DNA from 3 places in the Lysinibacillus sp. NPDC093190 genome. Region 3 is predicted to be linked to each of the others. Evidence: riboswitches for the same ligand, from Rfam matches in the RefSeq annotation. Region 3 holds a riboswitch; each other region holds the start of a gene.

Region 1 (5,540 bases), on a different contig from region 3:
GTATGCTTTGAAAACCCCCTGCTGTGCAGGGGGTTCCGGAAAGCTTTTAGCTATGGACAACAAAAAAGCTCCAATCGTACAGTCAAGTCAGGTCTGGTTAACCGACTTCGTACGAAAGGAGCCTCCAAAAATGGATAATAAAAGTTTAGCACATACAACATGGAATTGTAAGTATCACATCGTGTTTGCCCCAAAGTATAGAAGACAAATTATTTATGGTCAAATTAAAGTCGATGTAGGAAGAATATTACGCCAATTATGTGAAAGAAAAGGTGTAGAAATCATAGAGGCAACAGCATGTCCAGATCATATTCATATGTTGGTAAGCATTCCACCAAAATTAAGTGTATCTGCGTTTATGGGCTATTTAAAAGGGAAGAGCAGTTTAATGATTTTCGATCGACATGCGAATTTAAAGTATAAATATGGTAACCGTCAATTCTGGTGTCGAGGATACTATGTGGATACAGTCGGTCGGAATAAGAAAAAGATACAGGAGTATATAAAAAATCAATTACAGGAAGATATCCTGCAAGATCAAATGACAAAGAAAGAATTCATAGACCCGTTCACAGGAGAAGAAATTAAGAGAAAGAAAAAATAAGTAAGCCGCTTTAGCGGTTTGTGTGGAAACGGAGTGCGGTTGGCAGACCTTTCAGAATGTCTTTAGACATGGGCCAGTCCCCCCAGCGTTTTACGCGCAGAGCAAACCACCAGTTATACTGGTGGTTCTGATTTATGCCAACTAAACTGACAAACAAAGGTCACCATTCGTTAAGGAAATTTTATTTCTAATGCACATGTAATAACGTCTGCTCCTAAATACTGCGAAGGTAGTGACAATGATAAACAAAATTGCAAATGTGACTGAAAGTGTCTCGTGTATTACCTACTTCGAAATAAAAGAACGTTATAATAGCAAGTCTATACTCAATAGTTTTTTCCTCTGTAACTTCCTCTAATTTTTATAATGTCTACTCAAAATAGGAACCCTAATCCATAAATAACTTTAGTTTTAACTTCTTTCAGTAAGTGTTTTGGTAGCGAAAGCGAAGCGTCAGCTACACAGACAAAATACGTTGTTGCTGACGCTACGCTTTCGTGCATAAAACATCTGCAGGCCTAAGCACAAAGCCGAATCTGGACGCAATTATGCCGAGGTATAATTGATAAAAAAGAAGAAATGATATGAAATATTGAACAAAGTATTTCATATATAAAATATGTATGTTTTCAGGCAGATTTTTTCGTGGTGATTATAGTTCCATTCCTCTAATATGAGGGTAGATGGAGGAATTCGATATGAATTTACATGAAGTACAGCGGTTTTTAGAACTTTATCAAGTAGAACAAAATGAGCCTAAAACATGGCTAGAAAATAAATTACAGCAAATTAAAAAAGCAGGCGAATATATACCGACAACGGAAGAATTAATCTTTGGTGCACGAGTAGCATGGCGCAATAGTAATAAGTGTATTGGTCGATTGTTTTGGCAATCGCTGCATGTTGTTGATGCCCGAGATATTTCAAAAGAAGAGGATATTTTCAACGCATTGCTTGAACATATTCAATATGCAACAAATGATGGGAGAATTCGGCCAACAATAACGATTTTTGCACCGGGGCGAGTTCGTGTATGGAATCATCAGCTAATCCGTTATGCTGGCTATGAAACGGAATCTGGAACCGTTGGTGATTCGCATTCTGTTGAGTTTACAAAAGTATGTGAGTCACTTGGCTGGCAAGGTAAGAGAACAGCATTTGACGTGCTTCCGCTCGTTGTACAGGTGGATGGAAGGGAACCACAAGTCTTTACTATCCCTGACGAATATGTACTAGAGGTGCCGATTCGTCATCCGGAATCTGCTCAAGTAGAGAAGTTAGGATTAAAATGGTATGCAGTGCCGATAATTTCGAGTATGCGCTTCCAAATGGCAGGTATCGATTTTGAAGCAGCCCCATTTAATGGCTGGTATATGGGTACAGAAATCGGGGCACGTAATTTAGCAGATCATGAGCGTTATCATATGCTGCCCGTTATAGCAGAAATTTTTAACCTTGATACAACGAAACAGGCTTCTCTATGGCGTGATCGTGCATTAGTTGAGCTGAATATTGCAGTCCTACATTCCTTTAAAGAAGACGGTGTCAGCATCGTAGATCATCATACAGCTGCACAGCAATTTAAATTGTTTGAGGAAACAGAAGAAGCAGCGGATCGTGAAGTTACAGGTAATTGGACGTGGTTGATTCCACCTCTTTCACCAGCTACAACTCATATTTTCCATAAGCCTTATGTTAATGTTTACAATACACCTAACTATTTCTATCAGAAACCACCTTATTAGTAGAGAAAGGCAGCTCACTTTAACTATGAGCTGCCTTTTTTAATTCACATATTCACATATTCATTTTTAGAAGCCCTGAATGAACATAAGAAAAGTATCAATACTACGATAACAAATAACCAACCAGTGATATTCCAGCCACCAAATAAATCATGCAAATAACCAAATAAGATTGGACCGATTGCGGCTAATAAATATCCTAATGATTGTGCAAAACCTGATAAATCAGCTGCCTCAAAAGCTGTACGGGTACGTAGAGTAAAGAACATCATCGCTAATGCGAATGAAGCCCCTCCTGCTAAGCCTAGTAGCACCATCCACAGTACAGCGAGGCTTGTCCATTCCATCACTACTCCGATAAAGCCAACTAAGTAAAATATCGTAAACATTAATACGAGAGGACGTTGAGATGTCATTTTACTAGCGATAATAGGCACAGCTAAAGCCATTGGAACTTGTGAAAATTGCATGATGGAAAACATCCAGCCTGCACGATCAGCAGCTAATCCTTGTGATATATATATTTCAGGAATCCAAGCGGCAGTTGTATAGAATAATAATGACTGAAATCCCATAGCCCCCGCCACTGCCCAAGTAACAGGTGATTTCCATAATGGTGTACGTTCTTTCGTCGTTTTAACAGTAGACTCAGGCTTATTAAATTTCAGCTGTGGAATCCAAATTAATATGGTTAACACCACAAGAACAAGTGCGATTGCTAAAGCTCCCTGCCAGCCAAATGATGAATTGGCAATAGGATAACTAATGCCAGCACCGAGTCCAGCTGTCAAATTCATCGACATTGTGAACAATGCCATAAGTAAACCTACGTGATAGGGAAATTTCAATTTAAGTAATCCGGGAATTAGTACGTTACCGAATGAAATGGCTATACCAATTAGCATAGTACCAAATATGAGTAAACTAGTTGTGCCAAGGGAGCGTAGGACAATTCCTACCGCTAAAAGAATAGTTGATAAAAATAATGTTAATTCTAGTCCAAATTTACGTGCGACAATTGGTGCGAATGGTGAAATGATTGCAAATGCTAGCAATGGGATCGTTGTTAGAAAGCCCGCTAGTACATTGGATATGCCGAGGTCTTCACGGATAAAGGATATAATAGGTCCAACAACTGTTAGCGGCATCCGTAATGTCGAGGCAATACAAATTACTCCGATAACTAGTAATAAGGTTGTACCTTTCCAGTTAATTTTCCTGCTAGGATAAGTATCGGTATGTTCATGAGTAGTCAAATAAGTCCCCCCTGTTAGAACAATTTTGATTGAATCACTATACCACTTTATCACACTAATGAAAATAGTGGAAAATTCGCAAAATAAAGAACATTACTCGAGTTATTGAAATGTCATAGGTCGTATGTTAAACTAATACCCATCATAAATTTAATATTTAATGCCTCATGTTTATATTGAGGTAGAGGTCGCGGTATTTAAGAGTATGTTAATGGAAATGACAAGCATTAGAGAAATTAACTGAAAGGAAATACTGCCGAAGTGTGAGGGGACTTGAAAACCTCATGCTGGGGCTGTCTCCGAAAGGAACAGAACTGTCACGTTTGGACAACGTGTTGAGCTATCATTTTGAAGGAACAGAGGATTTACTTAGCCATCACAGCAACGTTCATGTGATGGCATTTTTTTGCCTCTTAAAAAGGAAGGAAGCTATATTGTGAGTGAAATAAAAGTCAATCAGCTCGGCCATAAAGCACCGAAGCTGAAAAAAGAATTAAAAAGCCGTCATATTACAATGATTTCATTAGGCGGTACAATCGGTACAGGATTGTTTTTAGCAAGTGGTGGTGCCATTGCACAAGCAGGCCCTGGCGGTGCACTACTCGCCTATGCATTAATCGGTATCATGGTGTATTTTTTAATGACGAGCTTAGGCGAAATGGCAGCTTATATGCCATCATCGGGCTCATTTAGTACGTATGCTACAAAATTTGTAGACCCAGCTTTAGGCTTTGCACTTGGTTGGAACTACTGGTACAACTGGGCGATTACAATTGCGGCAGAAATTTCTGCTGTCTCATTAATTATGAAATATTGGTTCCCAGATAGCTCATCAGCACTTTGGACTGTTTTATTTATTGCTGTAGTTTTAACGTTCAATCTATTATCGGTAAAAAGCTATGGTGAAAGTGAATATTGGTTTGCAATGATCAAGGTTGTAACTGTAATCATTTTTATTATCATCAGTTTCTTAATGATTTTTGGTATTTTAGGAGGACACGCTCCGGTAGGCTTTACGAATTTCTTTATCGGTGATGGACCATTCCATGGTGGGCTCCTTGCTACATTTGGTATTTTCTTAGCTGCGGGATTCTCATTCCAAGGGACAGAGCTACTTGGAATAACAGCAGGTGAAACGGATGACCCTGGTAAAAATATTCCGAAAGCCGTGAAGTCTGTTTTCTGGCGAATTCTATTGTTTTATATTTTAGCGATTGCTGCAATTGGGATGCTGATTCCATTTACAGATGCACGTTTGCTATCTGAAGATATCGCTGTTTCACCATTCACACTTGTGTTCGACCGTTTAGGAATTGCCTTTGCTGCATCATTGATGAATGCTATCATTCTAACGGCAATGCTGTCAGCAGGGAATTCAGGGCTTTACGCATCGTCACGTATGCTTTGGCAATTAGCGGTAGATGGACATGCACCGAAAATTTTCACTAAACTAAGCCGTCGAGGTATTCCGATTTACGCATTAATGGCGACTTTAGCAGTAGGGTGCCTAGCATTTTTAGCTTCATTCTTTGGTGATGGTGTAGTCTATATGTGGCTGCTAAATGCCTCTGGGATGTCTGGCTTCATTGCCTGGTTAGGAATTGCATTTAGCCATTACCGTTTCCGTCGAGCGTTCGAGGTACAAGGCTTAGATCCGAAATTGTTACCGTATAAAGCAAGGCTATTCCCATTCGGCCCGCTATTTGCCTTTACGGTTTGTATGATTGTTGTTATTGGACAAAACTACAATGCCTTTATGGGTGAAACAATAGATTGGTACGGAGTCCTTGTCTCATATATCGGTATTCCACTGTTCTTATTCTTATGGCTTGGCTATAAAATCAAGCATAAAACAAAAATGCTTCCATTAGAGCAATGTGATTTAAAAGTCGAACAATAAAAAATAAAACTGTCCTGTGAGCCATAGAAAATGAC
Region 2 (5,540 bases), on a different contig from region 3:
TCCGTAACCCCGATAACGTTTAAAACTGCTGTATCTTTAATATTCATAATTAATTGATTACCTGTTGCAGGTAATATATTTCGCGCAACTTGTGGTAATACAACATGTAGCATGATTTGAAAATGATTCATACCAATGGCCGATGCGGCCTCGTACTGCCCCTTATCAACGGAAACAATACCGCCACGCACAATTTCAGTCATATAAGCACCTGTGTTTAGTGCAACAACTAAAATACCTGCCGTAATAAAGTTCATATCAATACCAAATGCAATATCTAATCCGTAAAATACAACCATTGCTTGTACAATCATTGGTGTACCACGGAAGAATTCGACATAGCATGTTAGTATAAAATTAATGAGTTTTAAGCTATAGAATTTTAAACCCTTTTTACGAACCTTGATGGTATGCATAATTCCGATAAAAAATCCGATAAGTGCACCAATAATTGTACTAATAATCGAAATAAGTAATGTATAATACGCACCTCGTAAAAACATTTGCCAGTTGTTCTCAACAATAGAAATAATCCATTCAAAACTCATGATGTTCCTCCTAACAACGTTGTGTTGCTTGTTCGTTACAGTATCGTGTCTTAGCTGGGCCTTTTGTTTCTTTTATCTTATGAAACTTTTAGCTAAGACATTATTTTTTTAGAGAGATTCTTATTGTATAACTTGTATTGGGATTGCACGAGCTAGCAGATAGCCCGTGCATTCATGTTATTGTGCTGCTGGTTGCTGGTGGATTGCTTCTTCCATAATTTTTTGACGATTATCTTCAGAAATACCTTTTAAGATTTCATTGATTTTTTCAAGATCGGCATCACCTTTACGTAAACCAACTGCAATAGATGTATTTGAAATATCGGTATCGAAACCTTTTTCAAACTTTACATACGTAAACTTATCATTTGCAGCAGCAGCGGAAATACCTTCTGGTCGCTCTGCTACATAGCCGTCAATTTTTCCAGCTTCTAATGCTACACGCATTGCTGGGAAGTTATCCATTGCTGTTTGTTTTTTTACATCTTTGATTTGATCAATAACATTGTAGTTAGACGTATTTAATTGTGATGTAATTTTTGCACCAGAAAAATCTTGGATGGATTTTGCTTTTTCATATTTACTGCCTTTTTTGATGACCATTACAAAATCAGACGTATAGTAGTTTTCGGTGAAATCAATTGTTTGCTTACGCTCTTTAGTAGGTGACATTCCTGCAATGATTGCATCGATTTTGTTTGATTGTAGTGCTGGAACTAAACCATCCCATTCCAATTTTACGATAACTAATTCTTTTCCTAAGCCTTCAGCAATTTTTTTCGCCATTTGCACATCATATCCGCCTGCATATTCTGCATTATCGGCAATTTTTACTGCGCCATTTGTATCATTTTGCTGTGTCCAGTTAAACGGAGCATAACCTGCTTCCATCCCGATACGGAATTGGCCTCCGCTTTCACCCTTATCAGTATTTGCTCCCCCATCACTAGACGACGTCCCATCCTTTTTACCACCAGTACCACAAGCTGCTAACAAAATTGCAGTCATGACGGTCAACATTAATACCAACCATTTTCTTTTCATGTAAAACTCCCCTTTTCTGTAAAAAAATAAGACAACTGTACAAAAAAAGACCTAAGTTCTGAACTTAGGTCTTATCTTTTTTAACAGTTGCCCAAATCCTCACAATAATTTCCAACATTCCGAGATAGCACAACCTAGTAAACCTGGAAAGTAATTTACTAGGACAGTCCTGCACTTATTCACTGCAGACCCAGCATAAAAGTACGAGCTCCTTTTATACTTCGGCGATAGTTCCTTCTCCATTGCGTCTTCGCTTGCTTGAACTCAACAATGAACTAATAAATACCGCGCCTCTACCTCACAATAGGATAAATGTGAGGTTTGTATATTTAATTGATATTAAGATATTACTATAAAACTAAGTTATCCGTCAAGATAATTTTATTACTTTTCTGACTAATTACAATATTAGGGTTTTATTCTTTTATAATCCTTATATACAATTTTGCAAAGTAGAAAATGGTGTTTAGATTTGATAACGTAGGGGTTGATTTCCGTTCCGGCTTTGCGCTTTCCTGGGAACATCCAGCCTCACTCCAATCAACATATATACGTGTTACGTGTTTACGTGTTAATATGACTTTGAACATTTTAGAAAATTCGCAAATTTTTATCATAAAAGCTCTACACTAGTAATTCAAAAGAATCTGTTATTCCACAAAATTAAATTCTTTTATTCTATAACTTTATTACTACGTGAAGCTTTCTTAAAAAATTTTCTGAAAATGAGGAATGTTTTATGACAAGCAAAAAACCCTGCAAAACAATGTTCGCAGGGTTTTAACAAATTCAGGAATTAAGAATTTAATAATAAATCTTCTGGGTTTTCAAGTAGTTCTTTAACAGTTTTAAGGAAACCTACAGAATCTTTACCATCGATAATACGGTGGTCATAAGAAAGAGCTAAGTACATCATTGGGCGGATTTCTACTTCACCATTCACTTCAACTGGACGTTTTTTGATAGTATGCATACCAAGAATACCAGCTTGTGTACCATTCATGATAGGTGTAGACATTAATGAACCGAATACCCCACCATTTGTAATTGTGAATGAGCCACCTTGAAGATCTGCTAAACCTAATTTTTTGTCGCGTGCTTTTTTCGCTAGGTCTGCAATTGAATCTTCAATTTCTGCAAAGTTTTTGCGGTCAGCGTCACGTACAACTGGTACTACTAAACCTTCTTCTGTTGATACAGCTACACCGATATCAAAGAAGTTGTTTAAGTGAATTTCATCACCAGCGATTTGTGCGTTCACATATGGATATTTTTTAAGTGCTGCAACTACAGCTTTTGTGAAGAATGACATGAAACCAAGTTTTGAGCCAGTTGACTCGAAGAATTGGTCTTTTTTACGAGAACGTAAAGCCATAACGTTTGTCATATCTACTTCGTTGAATGTTGTTAACATTGCAGTAGATTGTTTTACTTCAAGTAAGCGTTTTGCAATTGTTTGGCGACGACGGCTCATTTTTTCAACTGTTACACGTGATTCATCTACAGCTGCAACTGCTTTAGGTGCTGCTGGAGCTGCTTGTGGTGCTGCCACTGGAGCTGTTCCATGAGCTGCTACGTCTTGTACACGTACACGGCCTTGTGGATCTACTGGAGATACAGCAGCAAGGTCAATACCTTTTTCACGAGCAAGTTTACGAGCTGCTGGAGATGCGATTACACGCTCACCAGAAGTTTCTTCTACAACTGGAGCTGCTGCAACTGGAGCAGGTGCCGCTTGTAGCGCTGCTGGAGCTGGAGCTGCTGCAACTGGTGCCGCTGGAGCAGGTGCTGCACCTTCGCCAGCTTCTACTACTGCGATTACTTGACCTACAAGTACAGTATCGCCTTCTTCAGCTAAAATTTGAGTTAAAACTCCCGCTTCTTCAGAAATGATTTCAGCGTTTACTTTGTCTGTCTCAAGTTCAACGATGAATTCACCTTTTTCAACGCGATCGCCCACTTTTTTTACCCACTGTGCGATACTACCTTCTGTAATCGATTCTGCTAATTCAGGGACTTTAATTTCAGCCACTTTCATTTCCTCCTTTAATTAACGTGCATTGTGCACATAAAAGGGCTACTGCCTAAGCAAGTAGCCCAGCTCTCAAAAATTATTATGTGATTATTTAACCTTTACAAGCTCAGCAACTGCTTCTTCTACAACTGCGGCTTGAGCTGCTTTATGAGAATCTGCATCACCTTCAGAAGTCGAGCTCATTGCAGGACGGCCTACATAACGTAGCTTTTTACCTTCTGAAAGGTCGTGTAATGTTTCTAATGCATAATTCCAAGAACCTTGGTTTTTAGGTTCTTCTTGTACCCAAACAACTTCTTTTACATTTGGATACTTAGCAATAATACCAGCAACTTGCTCTTTTGGGAATGGGTAAAGTTGTTCTACACGAACAATGTGTAAGTGATCGAAGCCTTCACCATCTTTAATACGGTCTGCAATATCGATCATTACTTTACCTGAACCTAATACAATGCGTTCTACAGCTTCAGTTTTTGAACCCAGGCCTGGTTGTTCAATTACTTCTTGGAATGAACCATTTGCTAATTGATCAGCATTTGCTGCAGCTAATGGGTGACGAAGTAAGTACTTAGGTGATACAACTACAAGTGGTCGTACGCCTTCTGTTCCTAACAATGCTGCTTGACGACGTAATAAGTGGTAATAGTTACCTGCGTTTGAGCAGTTTGCTACGAACCAGTTATTTTCTGCAGACATTTGTAAGTAACGTTCCATACGGCTTGAAGAGTGTTCTGGACCTTGACCTTCATAACCATGTGGTAAAAGAATAACTAAACCAGATTTTTGACCCCATTTAGCACGTGCACCTGAAATAAAGTTATCGAACATAACTTGTGCCATGTTAGCAAAGTCACCAAATTGAGCTTCCCAAACTGATAGTACATGGCCATTTTCTAAATTGTAACCATATTCAAAGCCCACTACCCCAGCTTCTGTAAGTGGAGAGTTGTGTACTGTAAATGATGCATTTGCACCTGAAATATGGTGAAGTGGCGTGAATAACTTGCCATTGTTTTTGTCATGTAACACTAAATGGCGTTGTGAGAACGTACCACGTTGTGCATCTTGACCTGTAAAACGAACTGGTGTGCCATCTTGAATAATTGTTGCATAAGCTAATGTTTCTGCATGACCCCAGTCGATTTTTGCAGAAGCAAATGCATCACGGCGTTTTTCTAAAATTTTGCCAAGTTTTTTCTGTGGTTCAAAGTTATCTTCAAACACTAAAAGTTCTTCGTTAATTTTTTCTAGACGTTCCGCACCAACTGCTGTATCAATTTGTGGGAATTCTACTTTTAATTCTTCTGGCATTTCTAAATGCTTGTGCTCATCTTTATCTGCCATTTCTTTTACATGATCATAAGCAGCTTGCATTTCTGCATAAATAGCTGTATCTAATGCTGCTACTTCATCAGTTGAAACTACACCCTCAGCTGCTAATTGAGCACCGTATAAAGCACGAACAGGTTCATGTTTAGAAACTAACTTATATGTTTCAGGGTTTGTAACAGTTGGATCATCAGTTTCATTGTGACCATGACGGCGGTAACCAATTAAGTCAACAACGATATCCTTACCGAATTTTTGACGGTAGCTAGCTGCGAAACGACCTACTAAAGCTACAGACTCAGGGCTATCTGCGTTTACATGTACAACTGGTACTTCGTAACCTTTTGCAGGGTCAGAAGAGTAAACAGATGAACGAGAGTCTTGTAGTTCAGTTGTAAATCCAATCATATTGTTAGCAATGATGTGGATTGTACCACCAGTAGTGAACCCTTCAGTTTTTGCAAAGTTTAATACTTCTGTTACGATCCCTTGACCTGGGAACGCAGCATCACCATGCACAAGAATACCTAAGCCTTTTGTACGGTTATGAATAGCTTGCCCTGGTTTAGAAGTGTCGTCTTGTG
Region 3 (5,540 bases):
GCTTATTGAACGTCAGGAAGAACGCACTATAGGAGCATGTGAGGCGCTTGGTGAAGCTATGGGCATCTCTACGCCTTTACGGATTGAAGCTTTCGATAATAGTCATATGCATGGGACAGATGCTGTATCTGCAATGGTTGTATTTATTGATGGAAAACCTGCGAAGAAGGATTATCGAAAATACAAAACACGTACTGCTGCCAAGCACGATGATTACGGGGCGATGCAGGAAGTAATTCGTCGTCGATACACACGCGTATTAAAAGATGGTCTACCTTTACCGGATTTAGTACTAATAGATGGTGGGAAGGGTCAAATGGAAGTCGCACGAGAAGTGTTAGAAGATGAGCTTGGCCTTGTCATTCCAATTGCCGGATTAGCAAAAGATGAAAAGCATAATACGTCACAGCTTCTATTTGGTGATCCACCTGAAGTAATTGCGTTAAAGCGAACAAGCGATGGATTCTACTTATTGCAACGAATTCAGGACGAAGTACACCGCTTTGCTATTACCTTCTTACGACAGCAGCACGAGAAGCATGCTATACAATCTGTCCTCGATCATATAGAGGGCATTGGTCCAAAGCGAAAACAGCAATTACTTAAGCATTTTGGCTCTGTCAAAAAAATTCGTGAGGCAAGTATGCAGGCATTACAGGAAGCAGGGATGCCATCTAATCTAGCTAACAATATCTATGCTTATTTTCATTCAGTAGAAGACTCCCACCTCTGAAGGTGGTGAGAAAAATGCAGATGGAGTTCCTTTTCAGTGGGTGTACAAACACCTACTGAATGAAAATAAAGCCTCCGGACGCATTGTTTATCTGTGCGAAAGCGAAGCGACAGCAACAAATGTTTTCTGTAGCGAAAGCAAAGCGTCAGCTACAATTACGCCAAGGCGAAATTGATTTTTAACAAGAGACATTGTCAAAGGATTAGACATATGCTAAGTTTGTATATAACATTGCCCTTCAATATAGCAATGTTGTATACCGTGCCTTAGTTTTTCAGTAGTTTCTACTATTAAACTGGAAATTTCTTCACTAAGGTTAATTAAATATTTTCACTATTTAGTGATGATAGAGGTGCAAGGTTCAAGAGTAGTACGTTCGAGGACGAACAAGTCCAGTGAAAATGTATGAAAGGGAAGCTTGCCGAAGTGGAGCATCGTTGTTTCCGATGCTGTGCTGGTTTTACATTTAAGAGATGTAAGATTGTCGATACTAATCGTTTCGGAGAGCTATCACACATGCGCAAGTTACTTTTATTGTACATGTTATAGGCAGCTTTCACGTTATGTGAGAACTGCCTTTTTTGCTTTCTAGAGACAAACTTTTTTCAAGGCAATTACCCCCTACCTGAGAGGTGGTGTTAAAAAAATGGAGCGGAGGAAAGTGAGTGCTCGTGTCACTTTGATTTTGCTGCAAAAGTATAGCTACTTTATAATCAGCGAAATGATTGAATACGAAGGAGAATGATAAAGATGGCGAGAATTGTGATGAAATTTGGTGGTGCTACATTAGCATCAACAGAGCACATTCAAAATGTTGCGAAAAAGGCGATTGCAGAAAAGGAAAGAGGTTTTGATGTTGTCGTTGTCACTACAGCTATGAGGGGTATGGCTAAAGAATTAGCAAAGATGGCTCGTGATCTATCAGACAACGCATCTAAGCGTGAACTAGACGCACTATTTTCAACAAGCTCACAACTTACAAGTACATTAGTGGCAATTGCTTTACAGGAGGAAGGATACGATGCAGTGTCATTAACAGGCTGGCAGGTAGGCATTGAAACCGATGCTATGTATAGCAATGCCCGTATTGATGAAATGGATGCTAGTCGAATAGAAGAGCATTTTGTACAGGGGAAAATCGTAATTGTTGCTGGGGGACAGGGTATCGATAATTCACGGAATATTACGACGTTAGGTAAAGGTGGGGTGGAAAGGTCGGCTATAGCTATTGCAGCAAAATTGAAGGCGGAGCGGGTAGATATTTACACTAATGTGGATGGAGTCTATACAGCTGATCCAAGTCATGTTGCTAGGGCACGTAAGCTAACAGAAATTTCCTACGATGAGATGCTAGAGCTATCAAACTTAGGATCACAAATTTTACACCCACGAGCTGTAGAGTTAGCAAAGAAGTTTCAAATCCCAGTTATCATTCGGTCGAGCGAAATAGATACAGTAGGTACTTTATTGAAGGAGGAAGTTGAAATGGAGAAAAATTTAATTGTACGTGGTGTTGCCTATGAGTCAGACGTTATTCGCTTAACAGTTGGTTATGATGCTTATTCCAATGCTTCATTAGCAGATATGTTCACAATACTTGCAGAGAATCGCATAAACGTCGATATAATCGTACAAGCAATAATTGATGGCTTAAAGCCAACTGTATCATTTACTATTTTAAAAGAGGAGTTCGCTGAAGCATTACGTGTCCTAGAAGATAGTAAATTATCATTAGGGTTTAGTTTTGCTGATTTTGAAATCGGCTTAGCAAAAGTCTCTATTATTGGCTCAGGAATGGCATCTAATCCAGGAGTGGCTGCCCGAATGTTTGATCGTCTACGTCGTGAAGGTATCCCTGTAAAAATGGTTAGTACTTCTGAAATAAAAGTTTCTGTCGTTGTTCCTCAGGACGAAATGATTCATGCAGCAAATGCATTACATGATGAATTTAACTTAGAACAAGCGCTCTATATTTAATATTGAATAGGATGGGTCAGCAAAAGGCACATTGTTGTTGAAAAATGGCTCTATGGCAAAACGAGGGGTTGATTTCTGTTCCGGCTGGGCGCTTTCTTGGGGGCGTCGGGCTAACACGATGTTAATCACGAAGGCGTTATCACAGGATGTGATGGTTTTAGCCTTCGTTCCTCTATTGCTGATCCCCAAGGAGTCGCTCAGTCTCCACTCCAATCAACTACTTCGCTTAAAATGTATCTTCTGGTATGTCTCTCTAATTTATAGTGATAAAACGGAATTTCAGCAACAAATGTTTTATGTGCGAAAGCGCAGCGTCAGCAACAAATGTTTTATGTGCGAAAGCGCAGCGTCAGCAACAGATGTTTTATGTGCGAAAGCGCAGCGTCAGCAACAGATGTTTTATGTGCGAAAGCGCAGCGTCAGCAACAAATGTTTTATGTGCGAAAGCGTAGCGTCAGCAACAACAACATAAGCAGGAAGCGACTCGACGCTCGCTCACAGTAAAGAGAAAAGTCTGAGACGAAAATCACCCTCATTTAAAGCTGCACAACATTACTAAAATCTCCTCGACCATTTTGTATTTCAACACTATGAATGAGATGTGTCAGTAATGGACGCATCTTTTATTTGTTCACATCAATTTAATATTTTATCCAATTTTATTGTTATATAATAAAATATGACATGTTTTACCAAGGGGAAGGTGGGGGTTTGTATGGTATTATTCGGTTTATTTCAAAAGCCAATGGATGAAAGCGTTGATAGAGACAACGATTTAGAAATACAAATATTAAAAAAACGAATTCTGGAATTGGAACTTGAGCAGGAAAGCATTGATGTGAAAAATGCGATTTTAGACTTTGTACTAGCGCATATGGAGTTAATTAATTTTCAAACGGCATTAAAGGTTCAAAATGTCTCAACGAGTGTAGGAGATATTTCCGCAATGAGTGAAGAAATGTCGTCAAATACAGAAGAGATGCTTGCGGTTGAGCAAAATGTTAATGCAAACATTCAAGAGATAAAACAGCATTCCATATTACTTGTAGAAGAGATGGAATCGTCCATTACAAAAGGTGAAATGGTTCAGGAGTTGTTGGCTAAAGGAGCTAATTCAACAGAGCAATTGAATGATGAAATGACTAAAATGGATGATATCGGTAAAGGTGTAACCGGGATTGCTGATCAAACACAACTACTATCCTTAAATACCTCAATTGAAGCCGCACGTGCTGGTGAGCATGGAAAGGGCTTTAATGTTGTCGCGATGGAGGTAGGAAAGTTAGCCAACAGCTCGAAAGGTTCATTGCAAGAAATGACGAAGATTCGATCAGTCATTGATAAGAAATTACACAATACAATAACAAATATTAAACAAGTCGAACATTATTTAACTGATTTTTTAAGTATCATGAAGGATAATATTGCTAACCTGACTGTAACAAGTAAAAATATTGAAGAAGCAGCACATGGCATTCATCAAATAACAGCTGCATCAGAAGAAAATGTAATAGCAGTAGGTCGTTTAGCGGAAACAACGACGGAACTATCACATACTAGTGACTTCTCGGATATAATACAAAATCAAGTATCTGAAATTTTAAAAGCTATTGTACCGACAATCAGAAAGCCCTCAGAACAAACGGTAGTTGGCCAACTGGCGGCAAGGTTAATGGATCATGCTAGCTTTTTGCGAAATGCTATTCAAAAGGCTGGCCATAAAGAAACTTTAAAGACGCATCATCAATGTATGTTTGGGAAATGGTATTATGGACATTTTGAGGAATATCAGAAATTACCAGAATATCGTCATATAGAACAACCTCATGAATTAGTACATATGGCTGCACAAAAATTAGTGAATGAACTGTCAATTAGTAACTTAGAGGAAATGATTCAACACTCACTTAATATTTTAGAAGCATTTATTTCGTTAATAGATGTGCTCTTAAAAGAAAGACATGCACAACTATAAATATAAAAATGATTCGTGATCATAACGAGGGGGTGATGTCTGTTCCGTCAGGACGCTTTCCTGGAGGCGTCCAGTCTTCACTCCATTAATCTTATATATTTAGCCTACATAAAAAGGATTGTCATCCATAAATTTTGGATGACAATCCTTTTCGTTTTATTCTGTAGGAACGGTGTTCATGATTCTTTCTTTGACGTCCCATTTTACTGTAAATGTAACATTCTGTTGCTTTTCATGTTTTTCATCGTAGCATTCTGTTAAATAACCTTTTGCTTGCTGGATTTGTTCAGCTATAAATCCTGCTTCAAGTCTAAAGCTACGAAGACCGATTTGTAACAGTTCTGGATCATTTGTCAACTGGAAAATACGTCCATCCTTCGTTTCTTTGATAAGCTCTAAATTACCCCAACAGGCATCTGCGAAAAATGCGATAAGTTCATCTTGACTTTTACATGGGAACTTCCGTGCTAGGTCTTTTCCTGCCCAGTAAAGGACATCACCTTCATGTTTACCAAGAATAGAAGATAAAATATAGTCGCGAATTATCTCATAGCCAAATGCTGAGATTGTAGGTGATGAAGTGTTTAACATTTAAATCCTTCTTTCTTAGAATTTTCTTAAAATTTGACACTGATAAAGTAAAGATAGACTTTTCGAGAAAAAACGATGCATCACGTACTAGATTGTTTCTTTAATAAGGATTGTGAAAAACTCTTAGTTGCCTTGACGCTCGTAGCTCTTGAGAGTACAATAAACATGTCATAATATTGTACCATGATGAAATACACAGTCAATGAAGTATCAGTTACAAAATGATGACTTCTTTGTTGTGATATTTTAAGTACTAAGGGGGGT

What was found. A riboswitch is a leader RNA that binds a small molecule or an ion and turns the genes downstream of it on or off. The one in region 3 is predicted to bind lysine.
Region 1: it holds a riboswitch for lysine, as region 3 does, so the genes downstream of both, ACQKOF_RS20735 (amino acid permease) here and ACQKOF_RS14300 (aspartate kinase) in region 3, are expected to answer to the same signal.
Region 2: it holds a riboswitch for lysine, as region 3 does, so the genes downstream of both, ACQKOF_RS20240 (transporter substrate-binding domain-containing protein) here and ACQKOF_RS14300 (aspartate kinase) in region 3, are expected to answer to the same signal.

What each region holds. Positions count from the first base shown of each region.
Region 1 is NZ_JBNNVG010000032.1:49,905-55,444, reverse strand. Features, by position in the region: gene tnpA (IS200/IS605 family transposase) at 131-604, shown strand; gene ACQKOF_RS20745 (nitric oxide synthase oxygenase) at 1,303-2,349, shown strand; gene ACQKOF_RS20740 (CynX/NimT family MFS transporter) at 2,394-3,605, opposite strand; lysine riboswitch at 3,780-3,956, shown strand; gene ACQKOF_RS20735 (amino acid permease) at 4,042-5,505, shown strand.
Region 2 is NZ_JBNNVG010000031.1:1,068-6,607, forward strand. Features, by position in the region: gene ACQKOF_RS20235 (amino acid ABC transporter permease) at 1-548, opposite strand, end outside; gene ACQKOF_RS20240 (transporter substrate-binding domain-containing protein) at 726-1,592, opposite strand; lysine riboswitch at 1,710-1,896, opposite strand; gene odhB (2-oxoglutarate dehydrogenase complex dihydrolipoyllysine-residue succinyltransferase) at 2,389-3,624, opposite strand; gene ACQKOF_RS20250 (2-oxoglutarate dehydrogenase E1 component) at 3,715-5,540, opposite strand, start outside.
Region 3 is NZ_JBNNVG010000017.1:12,885-18,424, reverse strand. Features, by position in the region: gene uvrC (excinuclease ABC subunit UvrC) at 1-733, shown strand, start outside; lysine riboswitch at 1,073-1,251, shown strand; gene ACQKOF_RS14300 (aspartate kinase) at 1,484-2,710, shown strand; gene ACQKOF_RS14295 (hypothetical protein) at 2,745-3,182, shown strand; gene ACQKOF_RS14290 (methyl-accepting chemotaxis protein) at 3,426-4,685, shown strand; gene ACQKOF_RS14285 (YslB family protein) at 4,842-5,276, opposite strand.